2 linked regions of the Aquabacterium sp. OR-4 genome follow. The protein of the gene in region 1 interacts with the protein of each later gene in a pairwise test. Links are inferred from orthologs where the notes say so. Each region holds a gene or a part of one and is shown in the gene's direction. Other genes may lie near its edges.

What was found. Proteins that work in one complex are often made in the same cells at the same time.
Region 2: the proteins of leuS (region 1) and ligA interact in binary tests that used the Escherichia coli proteins (3 or more experiments, as listed by UniProt). The link is inferred for Aquabacterium sp. OR-4 from one-to-one orthologs.

Annotation. Positions count from the first base shown.
Region 1 is NZ_JAOCQD020000001.1:578,471-581,734, reverse strand. The notes cover bases 1-3,195. They hold leuS (leucine--tRNA ligase), read left to right. Parts: upstream 1-310; coding sequence 311-2,995; downstream 2,996-3,195. Other genes in these bases: N4G63_RS02310 (LPS-assembly lipoprotein LptE), read left to right, coding at 3,010-3,195; N4G63_RS02320 (ExbD/TolR family protein), read left to right, coding at 1-260. Outside these bases: more of N4G63_RS02310, read left to right, coding at 3,196-3,264.
Region 2 is NZ_JAOCQD020000001.1:1,583,408-1,586,455, reverse strand. What follows is about bases 17-2,995. They hold ligA (NAD-dependent DNA ligase LigA), read left to right. Parts: upstream 17-430; coding sequence 431-2,560; downstream 2,561-2,995. Other genes in these bases: def (peptide deformylase), read left to right, coding at 2,610-2,995; N4G63_RS06745 (M1 family metallopeptidase), read right to left, coding at 17-323. Outside these bases: more of N4G63_RS06745, read right to left, coding at 1-16; more of def, read left to right, coding at 2,996-3,048. UniProt on the Escherichia coli protein: DNA ligase that catalyzes the formation of phosphodiester linkages between 5'-phosphoryl and 3'-hydroxyl groups in double-stranded DNA using NAD as a coenzyme and as the energy source for the reaction.

The DNA of each region.
Region 1 (3,264 bases):
CCACACCCAGCGCCGCGCCCAGCGCGGTGGCCGTGGCGGTGGACGGCCAGGGCCAGTTCTTCTGGGGTGACGAGCCGGTCAAGGCCGAGCAGCTGCAGGCCCGCGTGCGCGAGGCCGCCAGCCGCGACCCCGGCACCGAGGTGCAGCTGCGTGCCGACCAGGCCGTGCCCTATGGCCGCATTGCCGAGCTGATCGGCCTGGTGCAGCAGGCCGGACTGGTGCGCATCGGCTTCGTCACCGAAGGCCAGCCGCCACGCTGAAGCGCCGGCACGGGCTGGTCGCGCCAGACCCCCCTCCTACAATCGGCGGGATGAACGAGAAATACGCCCCCACCGAGGTCGAAGCGGCCGCCCAGTCGCACTGGAACGCGACCGATGCCTACCGTGTGGTCGAGGATCACACGCGGCCCAAGTTCTACGCCTGCTCGATGCTGCCCTACCCCAGCGGCAAGCTGCACATGGGCCATGTGCGCAACTACACCATCAACGACATGCTCGCGCGCCAGCTGCGCATGAAGGGCATGAACGTGCTGATGCCGATGGGCTGGGACGCCTTCGGCCTGCCGGCCGAGAACGCGGCCATGAAGAACAAGGTGCCGCCGGCGCAGTGGACCTACTCGAACATCGCCCACATGAAGGGCCAGATGGCCGCCATGGGCCTGGCCATCGACTGGAGCCGCGAGGTCGCCACCTGCCAGCCGCAGTACTACCGCTGGAACCAGTGGCTGTTTCTGAAGATGCTGGAAAAGGGCATCGCCGAGCGCCGCACCCAGGTGGTGAACTGGGACCCGGTCGACCAGACCGTGCTGGCCAACGAGCAGGTGATCGACGGCCGCGGCTGGCGCAGCGGCGCGCCGGTGGAAAAGCGCGAGATCCCGGGCTACTACCTGAAGATCACCGACTACGCCGACGAGCTGCTGTCGGCAGTGAACAACCCGCAAGACCCGAACTACCTGTCGGGCTGGCCCGAGCGCGTGCGGCTGATGCAGGAGAACTGGATCGGCAAGAGCGAGGGCGTGCGCTTCGCCTTCCCGCACGACATCCGCGATGCCGCCGGTGCGCTGATCGGTGACGGCCGCATGTGGGTGTTCACCACCCGCGCCGACACCATCATGGGCGTGAGCTTCTGCGCCGTGGCGCCCGAGCACCCGCTGGCCACGCATGCCGCCGCCAGCAACCCGGCGCTGGCCGCGTTCATCGAGACCTGCAAGGCCGGCGGCACCACCGAGGCCGAGCTGGCCACCAAGGAGAAGGAAGGCCTGGCCACGGGCCTGTTCGTCACCCACCCGCTCACCGGCGCGCAGGTGGAGGTGTGGGTCGGCAACTATGTGCTGATGAGCTATGGCGACGGCGCCGTGATGGGCGTGCCGGCGCACGACGAGCGCGACTTCGCGTTTGCCAAGAAGTACGCGCTGCCGATCCAGCAGGTGATCGCGGTGGACGGCGAGCACTTCTCCACCGAGGCCTGGGCCGACTGGTATGGCGACAAGCCGCGCGCGCGCTGCGTCCACAGCGGCCTGCTCGACGGCCTGGGCCACAAGGACGCCGTGGCCAAGGTGGCCGAGCTGCTCGGCGCCAAGGGCCTGGGCGAGAAGAAGACCACCTGGCGCCTGCGCGACTGGGGCGTGAGCCGCCAGCGCTACTGGGGCACGCCGATCCCGATCATCCACTGCGCCGAGCATGGTGCGGTGCCGGTGCCCGAGCAGGACCTGCCGGTGGTGCTGCCCGAGGATTGCATCCCCGACGGCAGCGGCAACCCGCTGGCCAGGCGCGAGGACTTCCTCAACGCGCCCTGCCCGGTGTGCGGCCAGCCGGGCCGCCGCGAGACCGACACGATGGACACCTTCGTCGACAGTTCGTGGTACTTCATGCGCTACTGCGATCCGGCCAACCCGCAGGCCATGGTGGCCGACGGCACGCGCTACTGGATGCCGCCCAGCACCAGCGCGGCCGGTGGCGCCGGCATGGACCAGTACATCGGCGGCATCGAGCACGCCATCCTGCACCTGCTGTACGCGCGCTTCTGGACCAAGGCGATGCGCGACCTGGGCCTGGTGGCCATGAGCGAGCCCTTCACCAAGCTGCTGACCCAGGGCATGGTGCTCAACCACATCTACAGCCGGCGCACCGCGCAGGGCGGCATCGAGTACTTCTGGCCGCACGAGGTCGAGAACGTCACCGATGCCGGCGGCAAGGTGGTGGGCGCCAAGCTCAAGAGCGACGGCTCGGCGGTGGACTACGGCGGCGTCGGCACGATGTCGAAGTCGAAGAACAACGGCGTCGACCCGCAGGAGCTGATCGACCGCTACGGCGCCGACACCGCGCGCCTGTTCGTGATGTTCGCCAGCCCGCCCGAGCAGACGCTGGAGTGGAACGACGCCGGCGTCGAGGGCGCGCACCGCTTCCTCAAGCGCGTGTGGGCCTTCGGTGCCAAACACCACGAGGCGCTGCAGCGCGCCACCGCCAGCGATCTGTCGAAGGCCGGGTTGCGCGCCGAGGCCAAGGCGCTGCGCCGCGAGGTGCATCTGGTGCTGCGCCAGATGAGCCACGACTACGAGCGCATGCAGTACAACACCGTGGTCTCGGGTTGCATGAAGCTGCTCAACGCGCTGGAGGCCTTCAAGCCCGACGGCAGTGACGGTGACACCGCCACGCTGTGCGAGGCCGTCTCGGTGCTGCTGCGCGCGCTGTACCCGGCCTGCCCGCACATCAGCCACGGCCTGTGGGTCGAACTGGGCTATGCCGCGGCCATCGGCGGGCTGCTGGATGCGCCCTGGCCCGCGGTGGACGAATCGGCCCTGGTGCAGGACGAGGTCGAGCTGGTGCTGCAGATCAACGGCAAGACCCGCGGCGCCGTGACGGTGCCGGCCGCTGCCGACAAGGCCGCCATCGAGGCGGCCGCGCTGGCCTCGGCCGAGTTCGCCAAGTTCAGCGAAGGCAAGGCGGCCAAGAAGGTGATCGTGGTGCCGGGTCGCCTGGTCAACGTGGTGGTGTGAGCGGCGTGGCGATGATGCTCCGCCGCCGGCAGCTGGGTGCCGTCGCCTTGGCGGCGGCCGCCGCCGGCGCGCTGGGCGGCTGCGGCTTTGCGCTGCGCAGCGAGCCGCCGCTGCCCTTTGCACGCATTGCGCTGCTGGGCCTGGCTGCCGATTCGCCGCTGGGCGAGGAGCTGCAGCGCCGCCTGAGCGGCCAGGTGCAGGTGCTGCCGGCGCCGGCCCAGGCCGAGGTGGTGCTGCGCGTGCTGGAAGACCGGCGCCAGAAGGTGGTG
Region 2 (3,048 bases), 1.0 Mb from region 1 along the record:
TGGCGCACCTGCGCCGCGCGGCGGTGGGCGCCGGTCTCGGCCCAGGCGGCCGTGATGCGCAGGTCCTTGGCATGCAGCAGCACCGTGCCGGACGGCTTGCTCAATGTGATGTCGATCTCGACCTCGCCGCGGTGCGTGGGCTGGGCCGGGTCGACCACCAGCGACAGGCGGTAGGCGGTGGGCCGCACGCCCTCGGGCAGGCGCATCGGCAGCGGCGCCGCGCGGGCCGGCGTGCGCGTGGCTGCGTGCACCGGCGCGGCGGCGGCCAGGGTGATCAGCAGGCCGGTCAGCGCCAGGCGCAGCAGGGGGGCGGGAGAGGGCATGGACAAAGCTTCATGCAGGCGCGGTGGGGCGCCCGTTGCGCGGCACTGTACAGAGGCCGCACGCGGCGCGGCGCCGGCCCCCTAAACTTGGCGCCCTGATGCCCGACATGCCCGCCTTGCCTGCCCTGCCCGAACCGCCCGCCGATCCGGGCGATGCCGGTGATCCCGCCGCCCGCGCCACCGCGCTGCGGGCACTGCTGCTGTACCACGGCCACCGCTACCACGCGCTGGCGGCGCCCGAGATCCCGGATGCCGAATACGACCGGCTGTTCCAGGCCCTGCAGGCGCTGGAGGCCGCCGACCCCGCGCTGCGCAGTGCCGATTCGCCCACCCAGCGCGTCGGCGCTGCCGTGCTGGACGGGCTGCAGCCGGTGCGCCACGTGGTGCCGATGCTGTCGATCCAGACCGAGACCGACACCAGCGCCGAGGGCGCGCGCGCCTTCGATGCGCGGGTGCGGCGCGAGCTGGGCCTGGCCGCCGACGCGCCACCGGTGGCCTACCACGCCGAGCTCAAGTTCGACGGCCTGGCCATCAATCTGCGCTACGAGCAGGGCCTGCTGGTGCAGGCCGCCACGCGCGGCGATGGCGAGAGCGGCGAGGACGTCACCCACAACATCCGCACCGTGCGCGGCCGGCCCGGGGCCGGGGGCGCCATCCCGCTGCGCCTGCAGGGCGAGGCACCGCCGGTGCTCGAGGTGCGCGGTGAGGTCTACATGCGCCGCGACGATTTCGAGGCGCTCAACGAGCGCCAGCGCGAGCGTGGCGACAAGACCTACATCAACCCGCGCAATGCCGCGGCCGGCGCGGTGCGCCTGCTCGACTCCACCCAGGCGGCGCAGCGGCCGCTGAGCTTTTTTGCCTATGGCCTGGGCGAGGTGCAGGGCTGGATCGCGGGCCACGAGCCCCCGGCCACCCAGCACGGCCTGCTGGCGGCGCTGGCCGGGCTGGGCCTGCCGGTGGCGCGCGAGAACGCGGCGGTGCAGGGCGCCGAAGGCCTGGTGGCCTTTCACCAGCACATCGCCGCGCAGCGCGACGCGCTGCCCTTCGACATCGATGGCGTGGTCTACAAGGTCGACAGCCTGGCGCTGCAGCAGCAGCTGGGCTTCAAGACCCGCGAGCCGCGCTGGGCCGTGGCCCACAAGTACCCGGCGCAGGAGCAGGCCACGCGGCTGAACGGCATCGACGTGCAGGTGGGCCGCACCGGCAAGCTCACGCCGGTGGCCAAGCTCGAGCCGGTGTTCGTGGGCGGCACCACGGTGAGCAATGCCACGCTGCACAACCTGTTCGAGCTGCGTCGCAAGGGCGTGCGCGTGGGCGACCGGGTGATCGTGCGCCGCGCCGGCGACGTGATTCCCGAGGTGGTGGGCCGCCTGCCCGGCGCGCGCGCGGCCTATGTGCCCAACTTCCGCATCTGGCCGCGGCTGTGCCCGGTGTGTGGCAGCCTGGCCGAGCGCGAGCGTGGCGGCATGGACTACCGCTGCTCGGGCGGCCTGTTCTGCCCGGCCCAGCGCAAGCAGGCCTTGCTGCACTTTGCCGGCCGCCGTGCGATGGACGTGGAAGGCCTGGGCGACAAGCTGGTGGATCAGCTGGTCGACGGCGGTCTGATCCGCACCCTGCCCGAGCTGTACACCCTGGGCCTGGCCAAGCTCAGCGCGCTGGAGCGCATGGGCGAAAAAAGCGCGATGAACCTGGTGGCCGCACTCGAGAAAAGCAAGGCCACCACGCTGCCGCGCTTCTTGTTCGCGTTGGGCATCCGCCAGGTGGGCGAGGCCACGGCCAAGGACCTGGCGCGCCACTTCGGCAGCCTGGACCGAGTGATGGACGCGCCCGAGCCCGAGTTGCTGCAGGTGCCCGATGTGGGCCCCATCGTGGCCCACAGCATCCGCAGCTTCTTCGACCAGGCGCACAACCGCGAGGTGGTCGAGCGGCTGCGTGCCGCCGGCATCGCCTGGCCCGAAGGCGAGGGCGCCACCACGGTGCCGCAGGTGCTGGCCGGCAAGACCCTGGTGCTCACCGGCACCCTGCCCAGCCTGGGCCGCGAGGACGCCAAGGCGCTGATCGAGGCCGCCGGCGGCAAGGTGGCCGGCAGCGTGAGCAAGAAGACCTATGCCGTGGTGGCGGGTGAGGAGGCCGGCAGCAAGCTCGACAAGGCGCGCGAGCTGGGCATCACCGTGCTGGACGAAGCCGGCCTGCAGGCCCTGCTGGCCGGCGCTGCGGCGGCCGGGCCAGCGGCCTGAGTTCGATCACCGCCACCTGATCCAAAACCCCCGCCGAGGAACCCAGCCCATGGCCGTGCGAGAGATTCTGAAAATGGGCGATGCCCGCCTGCTGCGCGTGGCGCAGCCGGTCACCGCCTTCGACACCCCCGAGCTGCACCAGCTGCTGGTGGACATGGCCGAGACCATGGTGGCCGCGCAGGGCGCCGGCCTGGCCGCGCCGCAGATCGGCGTCGATCTGCAGGTGGTGATCTTTGGCGGCGGCGGCCCCAACCCGCGCTACCCCGACCGCCCGCTGGTGCCGGCCACGGTGCTGATCAACCCGCAGATCACGCCGCTGGGCGAGGCGCTGGAAAGCGACTGGGAGGGCTGCCTCTCGGTGCCCGGCCTGCGCGGCCGCGTGCCGCGCCATGCGCGCATCCGCTACAGCGGGGTCGACCCGCTGGGTCGGCCGATCGAGCGCGAGGCCGATGGCTTTCACGCCCGCGTGGTGCAGCACGAATGCGATC